2 regions of the Proteus sp. MB838 genome follow, and region 1 is predicted to be linked to the other one. Evidence: predicted binding sites of a transcription regulator. Region 1 holds the regulator's gene; the other holds the start of a gene.
The links. The regulator LexA, encoded in region 1, represses DNA repair genes until DNA is damaged. The targets are predictions, from matches to a motif close to TNCTGTATGTACATACAGNA.
Positions count from the first base shown of each region.

Region 2: the regulator LexA is predicted to act here: its motif matches at 4,681-4,700, upstream of ACYUCW_RS10940 (metal-dependent hydrolase).

Region 1 is NZ_BAABMO010000059.1:2,838-9,979, reverse strand. It holds gene plsB (glycerol-3-phosphate 1-O-acyltransferase PlsB) at 1-1,801, opposite strand, end outside; gene ACYUCW_RS16870 (diacylglycerol kinase) at 1,932-2,303, shown strand; gene lexA (transcriptional repressor LexA) at 2,431-3,042, shown strand; gene zur (zinc uptake transcriptional repressor Zur) at 3,235-3,765, opposite strand; gene ssb1 (single-stranded DNA-binding protein SSB1) at 4,107-4,631, opposite strand; gene uvrA (excinuclease ABC subunit UvrA) at 4,884-7,142, shown strand, end outside.
Region 2 is NZ_BAABMO010000022.1:24,727-31,868, reverse strand. It holds gene ACYUCW_RS10970 (manganese/iron ABC transporter ATP-binding protein) at 1-184, shown strand, start outside; gene ACYUCW_RS10965 (metal ABC transporter permease) at 187-1,098, shown strand; gene ACYUCW_RS10960 (metal ABC transporter permease) at 1,095-1,952, shown strand; gene ACYUCW_RS10955 (fructosamine kinase family protein) at 2,103-2,975, shown strand; gene ACYUCW_RS10950 (YniB family protein) at 3,069-3,608, opposite strand; gene hxpB (hexitol phosphatase HxpB) at 3,809-4,477, shown strand; gene ACYUCW_RS10940 (metal-dependent hydrolase) at 4,735-5,301, shown strand; gene ACYUCW_RS10935 (L-cystine transporter) at 5,543-6,934, shown strand.

The DNA.
Region 1 (7,142 bases):
GCAATATAATAATATCACCAAGACTATCCTGCTCAACTTGGAATTTATCTGTTTGCAAGGCGTGTGCTAATAATGTCTCTGAGCTTTTATCGGGGACAACCATATCTGATGAGTAAGGCACATTACGCAGTAACTGTAGATAACAATCTATTTGCTCTAATAATTGTTCTTTAGTTAGTGCTCGCTGACGGGACGCTAGCAACGCCGTAGAGACAAGGTTAATCGCATTAATCGAAGCGGCATTATTAATATTGACCATAATATTATCCGCTAACGCACTAACTGCAGGATTTAACCAGCTTGGACGTTGTGGCTCAATAGGATCAATATCATCGCGCCAGTCAGGTACTGCCTGATTAAGGTATTGTGATAGCGAGATAGGTTCACCAAAATTGACATAGCCTTGACCAAGGTTACGTAGTTTACGCAATCCTCTGATCATCTGCATAAAACCTTCTTTCTCTTTTGTCGCACCACGCAACTCTTTGGCATAAGTGGCTACTTCCATGACATGCTCATAGCCAATATAAATGGGAACGATGGAAATAGGGCGTGTTTCACCACGTAACATGGCTTGCACGGTCATTGACAGCGTCCCTGTTTTAGGATCTAACAGTCGACCTGTACGGGAGCGTCCACCTTCAACAAAATATTCAATAGAGTAGCCTCGAGAGAATAATTCACCTAAATATTCCCGGAAGATGGTTGAATAAAGTTTATTTCCTTTAAAGGTTCGACGAATAAAGAAGGCCCCTAAATGACGGAAAATCGGTCCTGCTGGCCAGAAATTAAGGTTAATACCCGCAGCAATATGTGGGGGAACTAATCCTTGATGATAAAGTACATAGGAAAGCAATAAGTAGTCCATATGACTACGGTGGCAAGGTACGTAGACAATTTCATGTCCATCTTGCGCAAGTTGGCGCACACGTTCTGCATTAAAAACGTTGATACCTTGATAGAGCTTATTCCATGTCCAGCTTAATACACGATCAGTCATTCGTACCGCTTCATAAGAGAAATTAGCGGCGATCTCTTCCATGATATCAGTGGCATTTTTACGTGCTTTATCAAGCGTAATTTTTTTCGCTTTTGCTTCATCTTCAATGGCTTTTTCAATGGCTTTGGATGCCAATAGTTTATTGAAGAGATCTTGGCGTGCAGGCAGTTTTGGGCCAACTGCTGCTAAACGCTGACGTGAAAAGTGAATACGCGCCACACGCGCAAGTTTTCGAGCAATGCTGGTATCGGTTCCATGTTCATTAGCCATTTGGCGCATGGATACGGTCGGCGAGAAACGGACAAAACTATCTCGACCTAGCCAGAGGATGGCAATAAATTTTTGGATCCCATTTAATAAGCGCAAATGGGGGACACCATTATGACCTTCTCGACCCGGTGAGCGACCGAACATCACTGAAGCAGGTAACATTTCAATATCAAGATGCGGATTGTTACGATGAGCATCAAGATAAGCATGGAATGTTTTCACTGAATCTTTACGCGGATCGGGAGAGTAGTAACGGAATACTCTAGGACCATCGTCAATAAAGACGTAGGCTGGCAGTTTGGTTCCGTTAATTTCTATGGGTTGCAGAGGATCTGGCAAGCCAAGAGATAAACATTGCTGACGTAATGTCAGTAAGTCTGCTTTAGAGTGATAAGGCAGAACATAAAGGAAAGATCGCGACGTATCTAAGCCTAACTCAGTGATAGGATCAGTCGGAACTCGTTTACTTTTTACCAACAATTTCAGTGGTAAATTCAATGTGTTATAATATAGTTTACGCCAAGCTGACATAAATAGTTGTAGCCTCTTATTAGCAATACTTCGAAAGCATAACAGAAAGTCTTTCGTAGATCTGTGGTGCTGTGACAATATTAATAGAGAAAAGTGGCAAAATAATCGTTTGTTTTCGATAGAGTTTATTATGGCTAATCAAAATAAAGGTCTTACCCGAATCATTAAAGCTGGTGGCTATTCATATCAGGGCTTACGCGCCGCTTGGATCAATGAAGCCGCTTTTAGACAAGAAGCTATTGTGACCTTAATAGCAATTATCCTTGCATTTTTTATCGATGTCAGTGTTCTAGAGCGCATTTTATTGATTGGTTCAGTCGTCCTTGTCGTCATTTTAGAACTGGTCAATAGTGCTATAGAAGCTGTCGTCGATCGCATTGGTACAGAACGTCATGAATTATCAGGACGAGCAAAGGATATGGGATCAGCTGCCGTTCTCGTCGCTATTATATTGGGATTATTTACTTGGGGAACCATTCTTTGGCATCATTTTTTTGCATAAAGTAAAAAAAATCGACAATTGTCGAAAAATAATGCAAAGATGCGTGTTTTATATGCATTTGTAGTTCCCAATCGGCATATACCTGTATATACTCACAGTCTGACTGTATAAACAAACAGGGGGCGGAATGAAAGCATTAACTGCAAGGCAGCAGCAGGTTTACGATTTGGTTCGTGATCACATTTCGCAAACGGGTATGCCACCAACACGGGCGGAAATCGCTTCCCAACTTGGTTTTCGCTCACCTAATGCGGCAGAAGAGCATTTAAAAGCACTTGCTCGCAAAGGCGTGATAGAAATTGTCTCTGGTGCATCTAGAGGTATCCGTTTGCTACTTGAAGAAGAGCCTGAAGGCTTACCATTAATTGGACGAGTTGCAGCCGGTGAACCACTTTTAGCGCAAGAGCATATCGAAAGCCATTATCAAGTTGATCCTATGCTTTTTAAACCGAGCGCAGATTTTTTACTGCGTGTTAATGGTATGTCGATGAAAGATATCGGTATTATGGATGGCGATCTACTTGCTGTGCATAAAACACAAGATGTCCATAATGGCCAAGTGATTGTCGCACGTATTGAAGATGAAGTAACCGTAAAACGATTTAAGAAAGTCGGTAGTAAGATAGAACTGCACGCAGAAAATCCAGAGTTTTCACCTATTATCGTTGATTTACGTGAGCAGAGCTTTACTGTGGAAGGATTAGCAGTAGGGGTTATCCGTAACGGCGAATGGCTGTAATTTGTATCTAAGTCATTCAATCAATACAAATTATTGTACCAGATGCGCCGAAACCTCGTCCTCCAGTTCATCAGGGCGGGGAGAACGTCAAAAAGATGCAGATGATGTGTAAAAACATAAAATCATCTGCATTTTCTCTTTTTAATTTATACAAAAAAACATATGTTCCGCTGACTTTTATCTTTTATCTGCTTAACGAGGCTTATAGTCACCGGTTTTTTTCTGCTTAAGATTATCATCCATACTATGATCATGGTGACAACCTTCCGGATGTGTACAGGCTTGGGCTTCATGGCACTGAGCGCACAGCCCATGAATTTCAATCACACTATGGCGTAAATGAAAGCCATTATCTTTAGCGAGCGTACTGATCGCCCCTTCAATTTTATGACTACTTTTTTCTGTGACTGATAAGCAACGATCACAAATTAACATCACCGATGTATGCTCAGCATCATCAAAATGATGACAAAGCACATAGCTATTGGTGGATTCTATTTTGTGAATAAAACCTTGTTCAAGTAGAAATTCCAATCCACGATATACGGTAGGTGGTTTAGCTTGAGGCTCTACTTGGCGTAATAAATCTAATAAATCATAAGCGCTGATTGCGGTAGGTTGTTGCATGATCAGACGCAATACTGCCAGACGTTGTGAAGTCAGGCGAACACCTCGTTTCTGGCAGATCTTTTCTGCCTGAGCGAGCAATTTCTCTTCATTCATAGGATAGGATGCTCTCAGACGTGATTAATTGCGATGATCTTACCATATTTTTTTTGAGCAAACCTTTGTGGAAAGTGGGATTTTGAGAAAATAACGCTATAAATTGTCATTATCAGTAAATCAAATCTAACCATGGTGGAAGGGGCTAATATTTATTCACAAGACTTACCTTAACGCCAATGATGAACGAGTAATAGCCAATGGGAAATAGACAAGGTGTGACAATATGATTGGCAAATGCGGGATAAGCATGAAACAAAGAAAAGCCCGTTAATGATATAACAGGCTTTAGCATTTGATGTTATATGACTTAGAAGATAAGGTAAGTTCTTAAGTAACCGTCAGAACGGAATATCGTCATCAAAGTCCATTGGTGGTTCATTACTTGGCGCTGGTGCCGCTGCTGGTTGTTGTGCTGGGCGAGATGGTGCGCCACCACTAAACTGTTGTGATGCTTGTGGTTGCTGAGGTTGACCCCAACCGCCTTGGCCTTGTGAAGGTGCATTATCTTGACCACCACGGCCACCTAACATCTGCATTGTGCCACCGATATTCACCACAACTTCAGTGCTGTAGCGATCTTGACCACTTTGATCTTGCCATTTACGTGTTTGTAATTGACCTTCAATATAAACTTGTGAACCTTTACGCAGATACTCGCCAGCAATTTCTGCTAGTTTGCCGAAAATGACCACACGGTGCCATTCGGTTTTCTCTTTCATTTCACCGGTTTGTTTGTCGCGCCAGCTTTCTGAAGTTGCTAGTGTCAGATTTGCCACTGCACCACCACTTGGCATATAACGGATTTCTGGATCCTGCCCTAAATTACCGATAAGAATAACTTTGTTAACGCCTCTGCTCGCCATGTGAGGTACTCCTGCGAAAGTAAATTTTTTGAAATCATAAGCGATGAAGTTTATCACGTAAGCTAAAATTTGAATATGATGAGTAATGAATTTCTCCATTGAGAACAGGATCGACATTTTGTTGTCTTAATATGGCAAATTTTCATTATCATTCAGTTTCAATATATATACTGTATATCCATTCAGCTAGTTTTGTGTCATAATTATCCGATTCTTTCTTTTTCGGCGACTCACTTAATCCGGGATATATTCATGGATAAAATCGAAGTACGGGGCGCTCGCACCCATAACCTAAAAAATATCAATTTGGTCATTCCCCGCGATAAACTTATTGTTATTACGGGACTTTCTGGCTCAGGTAAATCCTCTTTAGCCTTTGATACGCTTTATGCGGAAGGCCAACGGCGTTACGTTGAATCGCTTTCAGCTTATGCTCGTCAGTTTCTTTCCTTAATGGAAAAGCCTGATGTTGATCATATTGAAGGGTTATCGCCCGCTATTTCGATTGAGCAGAAATCGACATCACATAACCCACGCTCAACGGTCGGCACCATTACCGAGATCCACGATTACCTACGTCTATTATTTGCACGTGTGGGTGAACCGCGCTGTCCTGATCACGATATCCCTTTAGCGGCTCAAACGGTAAGCCAAATGGTGGATAATGTTTTAGCGCAACCTGAAGGTAAACGCTTAATGTTATTGGCGCCAATCGTAAAAGAGCGCAAAGGTGAGCATGTAAAATTACTCAATAATCTTGCTGCACAAGGCTATATTCGTGCTCGTATCGATGGTGAAGTGTGTGATTTATCAGATCCCCCTACCTTGGAGTTACAGAAAAAGCACACCATTGAAGTGGTCATTGATCGCTTTAAAGTTCGTGACGATCTGGCTCAACGTTTAGCAGAATCTTTTGAAACCGCATTAGAGCTTTCTGGCGGTACTGCTGTTATCTCTGATATGGACGATAGCAGTGCTGAAGATATCGTTTTTTCTGCAAACTTTGCCTGTCCTATTTGTGGTTATAGCATGAGTGAACTAGAGCCACGGTTATTCTCTTTTAATAACCCCGCAGGTGCGTGTCCTACTTGTGATGGTTTAGGGGTTCAACAATTTTTCGATCCTGATTTGGTGATCCAGAATCGAGAAATCTCTCTGGCCGGTGGTGCGATTAAAGGGTGGGATCGGCGCAATTTTTACTATTTCCAAATGTTGCGCTCATTAGGCGAGCACTATCATTTTGATGTTGAAGCCCCCTTTGACTCATTACCCGACAAGATCCAGAAAGTGATTTTATCCGGTTCAGGTAAAGAAAATATTGAATTTAAATACACCAATGATCGAGGGGATGTTGTGGTTCGCCATCATCCTTTTGAAGGGGTATTAAATAATATGGAGCGCCGTTATCGTGAAACAGAATCGAGTGCGGTGCGTGAAGAGTTAGCTAAATATATTAGCAATCGTCCTTGCGCCTCTTGTGGTGGTACTCGCTTACGTCGCGAAGCTCGCCATGTGTATGTTGAAAATACCACGTTACCTGAAATTGCGGATTACAGTATTGGTCATGCGATGAGCTTTTTCCAAAATCTAAAACTCAGTGGTCAGCGAGCGAAAATTGCCGAAAAAGTATTAAAAGAGATTGGTGACAGATTAAAATTCTTGGTCAATGTGGGATTAAATTACCTCACTCTTTCTCGTTCAGCGGAGACATTATCAGGCGGCGAAGCGCAGCGTATTCGCCTAGCAAGCCAAATTGGTGCTGGATTAGTTGGGGTAATGTATGTACTTGATGAGCCTTCAATTGGTTTGCATCAACGCGATAACGATCGCCTACTGGAAACGTTGATCCACTTGCGTGATTTAGGTAACACGGTGATCGTCGTTGAGCATGATGAAGACGCTATCCGTGCCGCTGATCATATTATTGATATTGGGCCGGGTGCTGGCGTTCATGGTGGTGAGATAGTCGCTCAGGGTACACTGGAAGATATTGTTAATAATCCCAACTCATTAACCGGTAAATTCTTAAGTGGCGAACGCCGTATTGCTATCCCTGAAAAGCGTGTTCCTGTTGATCGCGAAAAAATGCTCACTATTTTAGGGGCGAAAGGTAATAACCTAAAAAACGTTAATTTAAAAATACCTGTTGGTTTATTTACTTGTATTACTGGTGTATCTGGCTCGGGTAAATCAACCTTAATTAATGATACGTTATTCCCCATTGCTCAACGTCAATTAAATGGCGCCACTAATAGCGTGCCAGCACCTTATTTAGACGTTGAGGGATTAGAGCACTTTGATAAAGTGATTGATATTAACCAAAGTCCTATCGGTCGTACGCCACGTTCCAACCCTGCGACTTATACCGGAGTATTTACCCCGATCCGTGAACTTTTTGCTGGTGTACCAGAATCACGAACTCGCGGTTATACGCCGGGGCGCTTTAGTTTTAATGTGAAGGGGGGGCGTTGCGAAGCTTGCCAAGGCGATGGTGTATTAAAAGTTGAAATG
Region 2 (7,142 bases), on a different contig from region 1:
GAATTTAGAGCATGCTTTTGGTGGCGTATTGCGTCATATCAGCTTATCAGGCCCTGATCTTCACGACGACGACGATCCACGTTCACTTACCGTTATTACCGATGATGAACGCGCTGCCGTTTTCTATGGTCACCATGAACAACATACTCCCGCTCATCAAAGTAAGCGTAAACAAGGAGATTAGCGATGCTAGAATTACTCCTACAACCTTTTGAGTATAACTATATGGTAAAGGCTATCTGGGTAAGTGCCTTAGTTGGTGCTGTCTGTGCCTTTTTATCTTCTTACCTTATTCTTAAAGGTTGGTCATTAATGGGAGATGCCCTCTCCCACTCCGTCGTTCCCGGCGTTGCCGGTGCTTATATTTTAGGGTTGCCATACGCAGTGGGTGCTTTTTTTACGGGTCTACTTGCTGCTTTATCAATGACTTTTATTCGTCACATCACACGATTACGTGAAGATGCGGTGATTGGCTTTATTTTTTCTACTTTTTTTGCTTTTGGTCTGTTGCTGGTTTCATTAAACCCTACTGCCGTCAACGTTCAGACCATTATTTTAGGGAATATTCTCGGCATTGCTGATGAAGATGTCTGGCAAGTCGTTATCATTACTGGTGTCTCTTTTCTTATTCTATTTTGTATGTGGAAAGATTTATTAGTTGTATTTTTTGATGAAGTACATGCTCGCTCTATTGGTTTATCCCCTTTAAAACTAAAAATCATCTTCTTTACCTTGCTCAGTGCATGTACCGTTGCTGCGCTACAAACGGTCGGCGCTATCTTAGTTATTGCTATGGTAGTTACGCCTGGCGCTACCGCTTATTTACTCACTGACCAATTTAAACGACTCGCTATTATCGCTATTTGTATTGGTACAGTAACCAGTGCTGTTGGTGCTTATCTAAGTTATTTCTTTAATGGTGCTACGGGGGGCGTTATCGTCACAATGCAAACCGCCCTTTTCTTATTAGCCTTCTTATTTGCGCCTAAACATGGCATGTTGGCAGCCCGTCGCCGCGCACGTCAAAGTTCACAAGCACTTATTTCACAATCCCAGCATCCAAAAGACGTTACTCAACAAGAAGAGGTGCAACTATGAATGAATTAATGGAATTTTTCATTGAACCTTTTCAATATCCTTTTATGCAACGTGCAATTATTGCCGCGGTTATCATTGGTATCGCCTGCGCTATTTTATCTTGCTATATGGTGTTAAAAGGTTGGTCACTAATGGGAGATGCTATTTCTCACGCTGTTTTACCTGGCGTGGTATTAGCTTATGTCACTGCAATTCCTTTAACGATAGGGGCTTTTCTTTCGGGCCTATTTTGCTCATTTGCAACAGGTTATTTAAAAGAGCATAGCCGAATAAAAGAAGATACGGTAATGGGAATTGTCTTTTCTGGTATGTTTGCTGTTGGTTTGGTGATCTTCGCTAGTGTAGATACTGACCAACATTTAATGCATATATTATTTGGTAATATCTTAGGTATCACCCCAGATGTGCTTATACAGATTAGTGCTATTTGTTTAATTACTATTACTATTATGCTGGTTAAACAAAAAGACTTTATGTTGTATTGTTTCGATCCTAATCAAGCAAGAATTGTCGGTCTCCCGGTCGCTTTATTACATTATGGCTTACTCTCTATTTTGGCGTTAACGATTGTCGCCTCGATGCAAGCCGTTGGGATTATTTTAGTGGTCGCCATGCTGATTTCTCCGGGGATCACCGCTTATCTATTAACGCGAAGCTTCTCTCGAATGATCACACTCGCTATCCTTTTTTCTGTTATATCGAGTGTTATTGGTACATTTATCAGTTTTCATATTGACGGTGCCACAGGCCCTTCTATTGTACTCACGCAAGCGGTGTTCTTTATTATTGCATTACTCTGTAATCAGATTAAATTGGCAAAAATAAAACGGCAAACTAAACCCGCCAATGCCTAATGAAAATCTTTATTACTATAAAAACGGGATAATCATCCCGTTTTTTAGTTTTATACTGTATTGATTTAATTAAAGTGTTATTGTCATAGTATAAACATCGCTCGTTACTATTTGGGTCTACTAAGTAAACAACTTTGCGAGGTGTAATCTATGTGGCAGAATATTGGTCGTTTGCTTGAATCAAATTTAGGATTTTCAGCAAAGATCAGCGAAAAACACCACCTTTCAAGCGGTGATATACACCACACTTGGAAAATTCACTATGGTGAGATCCCTGTCTTTGTAAAATCTAACCTACGGGAATTTTTGCCCACCTTTAAAAATGAAGCAGAACAGCTTGAAATGTTGGCAAAAAGCCAAACGATCCGTATTCCTCGCGTATTAGGCATTGGCAATAGTAAAGATACTAGCTTCTTACTGTTAGAATTTCTGCCTGTGCAACCTTTTACACCTCACAGCGCGTATTGTTTTGGTCAACAGTTAGCTAAATTGCATCAATGGGAAGAACAACCCCGTTATGGTTTTGATTTCGATACCCATATAGATACCACTCCTCAAGCAAATGGTTGGGAGAAGCGCTGGAATTACTTCTATTCGGAAAAGCGTATCGGTATCCAGTTGCAACTCGCTTCAGAGAAAGGGATGGTTTTCGGTGATATAGAAGAAATCATTCAAATCATTAATCACCGTTTAGCCGATCATCATCCACAACCCTCGCTATTACATGGCAACTTATGGCCTAAAAATTGTGCTGCTATAGGTCAATCTGAAGGAACGATGTTCGATCCTGCTTGTTATTGGGGTGATCGCGAATGTGATATTGCCATGTTACCGCTATGCTCTTCTGTGCCGGCCAATATTTTTGATGGTTACCAAAGCATCTGGCCTTTATCTGAAAAATTCCTATCACGCCAGCCTATCTACCAACTCTACTATTTCCTTAATCGCTGTCATTTATTCGGTGAAGAAAAAGATTACCTAGCAGCCAGAAAAATCATTGATGATTTGCTCGGCACACACTAAAACAATCTGATTTTATTTACCCATAGATAAAAATAAACCTCGCAAAATGTTACCCAGCGAGGTTTATTTTAATTAAGTCAATGTGATAGATAACTACCAGCCTAAAAATTTCAGCAGAAAATAACCAATTGCGATCACAATAATAGGTGAAATATACAGCACCATGACTTGAGTAAATAGTGTATGTCTTGGCAATTTTATATTCTGCTCTAGCTCTTGCGCTGTAATACCACTTTTTAGTGCTCGTTCAATAATTAGTTGATCTTGAATATTTTCTTTTAAATATTTCACTTGGCGATACATTCTTAACCCTGATGCACTCAGTGCTAAGCCAATAAACATTAAAAAGAAGATCACAAAGAAGATAATATTCTGTTGGCTAAAACCTATTTGAGTGTTGGGTACTGGAGAATGACGCCAAAAAAAGTCTAGCCACGGGGTGTTAAATTTTACCATTTCTGCTAATACTCGAAAAAAATCATTAATTACAGCATTAACACCCTCGCCATTTGCTCTTGGGATCGCAGCTAACTCAATCAACGAAACTGTCGTTGAAATAAAGGCAGGAATAAAAATAAGCCAACCAATAACACGTTTTACAATGGCATATATTCCTGCATGTTGATAACTCATTTTGTCCTCACTCATAGAATTCGGCAATATGCACCTAAATATCCTAATCTAATTAACGGCTAATATGTCAATAATTTAATAGCTATCATTTTCTCTATTTATTTTTTAAAAGAAATAAGAAACTGATTAAAAAAGATTTTCCAATCAACTCTTGCTACAATCATTTTTCATCAACATAGACCTTATTATGGAGAGTAAACATGTCTTTTAAATTGCCCATTGAAGCCGCTATTTTTGATATGGATGGTTTGCTAATCGACTCAGAGCCGTTTTGGGCACAAGCAGAACATGAGGTCTTTGCACAATTAGGTGTCGATTTATCACTTGCTGACAGCATGCCCGACACCGTCGGCTTAAGAATAGATCAAGTTATCGAACTTTGGTATCAAGTATCACCTTGGCAAGGCGTAACACAACAAGAAGCTAAAGAGAGAATGATTGCTCGCGTTGTACAACTTATTGAAGATAAAAAACCGTTGCTCCCTGGTGTTGAACATGCCCTATCTTTATGTCAATCATTAGGTTTAAAGATAGCCTTAGCCTCAGCATCACCGCATTTTATGCTAGAGCGTGTACTTGAGTTATTTAATATTCGTCATTACTTCTCTGCTGTTGTCTCTGCAGCTGATTTAGCGCACAGTAAACCTCACCCAGAAGTCTATCTCAATGCTGCTAAGGCACTTAATGTCGCACCCATTAATTGTGTCTCTTTAGAGGACTCACGCAATGGTATGATTGCTTGCAAAGCTGCAAGAATGCGCTCAATTGTTGTGCCTGCAGCGGAGCAGTTTAATGACAAATGTTGGGGATTAGCCGATGTTAAAATTGCCTCTCTCAACGAATTAACCAAATCTCAATTATTAGGCTAACGACTTTAGTTATAGCCTATAAAAATTTATAAAAGGGTATCATTTATTGTCGATATCCTTTTTCTATATTAATTCTCATCCCTTATCTAAAATTTGGTTATTTTTAACACATCCGAATAAAATATTTCTGTTATTGCTTAATAATTAAGGCAATTTTTATCTTTTATGTCTGTTAGTTGCTGTAAAAACCTTTTATACTTAAGCACTGTATAAATGAACAGCAAGCGGTAAAAACCGCGTATAGGCATAGATAAGGAATGACAGCCGAAGGACATTTACTTTTTTCTGTTGCAACACTCGTCTTAGCACAGAAATTAGAAATAACCCCCGTTCTTGCTCAAGGTGATTGGTTTCACATGATCCCTGCTGTCTTATTAGGTTCACTACTACCAGATTTAGATCATCCAGGCTCTATATTAGGACGCCTCTTTCGGATAATCTCATTACCGCTATCAAAACTCTGTGGTCATCGTGGCTTCACACATAGCCTACTCGCCTTTTGTGGTTTAGCCATTTTATGGGAAACACAAGTTGCGCCTTATATCACGATTTCGGCTGATTTTTTTCACGCCCTTTTGCTAGGTTACTTAAGTCACCTACTGGCAGATATGCTAACACCATCAGGTGTACCTTTTTTATGGCCACTAAAAATGCGTTTTGCCTTACCGATTTTAGCGAAAAAAAATAGCAAAAAAGGAGAACGATTTATTTCTGTCATCATCTTAGTTGGTGCACTATTTCTGCCCCCACACCTAACTTTTTCTCTTCCCACACAAATAAATCACTGGTTACAAATGTACCACGATAAACGTACACCTTTTTAACTCTCCTTGACAGTTCTCTACTTTCCTCTATCTATTTATAGTTAATTAGTCTTTTTTATACCAATCTTCCTTGTTTTTATAACTAAACGACTATATAAAAGAATAATTGATTATAAAAAGTTATTAACAATACTGTTACCATATAGCGAGTTGATGCTGTTATATCCTTTCTTATTACCTAAGAACTCATATCGCATACAATCGCCAAATTTATATATAAAAATCTCGTTGGAGAGTTAAGATGAATTTTCCGTTAATTATTAACGTACTCGTCTTTGTTGTGCTATTACTCATCTTGGCTAAATTAAGCCAACGTCAGTGGAGCCTGTCAAAGAAAGTTCTTGTCGGTTTGGTCTTTGGGGTGGTGTTTGGGCTGGCGTTACATGCATTCTATGACGCACACGATCCTATTATTAAAGAATCTATCCTTTGGTTTAACATCGTTGGTAACGGTTATGTACAACTATTACAAATGATCATTATGCCATTGGTATTTGCTTCTATTTTAAGTGCAGTATCACGTTTACACCAAGCATCATCATTGGGAAAAATTAGTGCACTAACCATTGGTACACTTCTATTTACAACGGCAATTGCTGCTCTTATCGGTATTGTTATAGCCAATATCTTTGGTTTAACAGCTGAAGGTCTTGTTCAAGGGGAACAGGAAGCGCAGCGTTTAGCCGCTATTCAACATAATTATATAGGTAAAGTGTCTGACTTAACTGTACCTCAATTAATTTTATCTTTTATTCCTAAAAATCCATTTGCCGATTTAACTGGTGCAAGCTCAACCTCGATTATTAGTGTAGTTATCTTTGCGGTATTCCTAGGAATGGCTGCAATAAAACTGCTTAAAGAAGATAAACCTCGCGGTGAAAAAGTATTAGCAGCGATTGATAGCTTACAAGCGTGGATCATGAAGTTAGTCCGTATCGTTATGGCATTAACACCTTACGGTGTAATGGCACTGATGACTAAAGTTGTGGCAAGCTCCAATCTGCATGACATTATTCAACTCGGTAGCTTCGTTGTTGCCTCTTATGTTGCGCTGGGCTTAATGTTTGTCGTTCATGGTTTATTAGTTGGATTTACTGGCTTAAGCCCAATTAAATTCTTCAAAAAAGCAGGACCATTATTAGCATTTGCATTTACAAGTCGTTCGAGTGCAGCCAGTATTCCATTAAATATCGAAACACAAACTCGTCGCATTGGTGTTCCTGAATCGATTGCCAGTTTCTCATCGTCTTTTGGTGCGACAATTGGTCAGAATGGTTGTGCCGGTATTTATCCTGCTATGTTAGCCGTTATGGTGGCACCAACAGTCGGTATTAATCCTTTCGATCCTCTTTGGATTGCCACTTTGGTAGGTATCGTAACCATTAGCTCAGCAGGTGTTGCGGGTGTCGGTGGTGGTGCAACCTTTGCAGCCCTGATCGTTTTACCAGCAATGGGATTACCTGTAACACTGGTTGCCCTACTGATTTCTGTGGAGCCTCTTATCGATATGGGTCGTACTGCATTAAATGTCAGTGGCTCTATGACCGCAGGTACTATTACTAGCCAAATGATGCGCCAAACAGATAAAGAGATCTTTAATCAGGAAGAAGAAGCTGAACTTAATGTTAAATAAATGATTAACAAATCAAAGTCCTCAGCAAAAAGTGAGGACTTTGTCAGCAATCTAAAAAGGATAGCCTAGCTATCCTTTTTGTTTATAAGCTCTATTAAAATTAAGTAATACCAGCTATAACTTAATCATCAACTAAATGAACATATTTATGATTTGATATTAGGTATAACCACTAATCTTAAGATATTTAACTACTTTATTCCTTGAC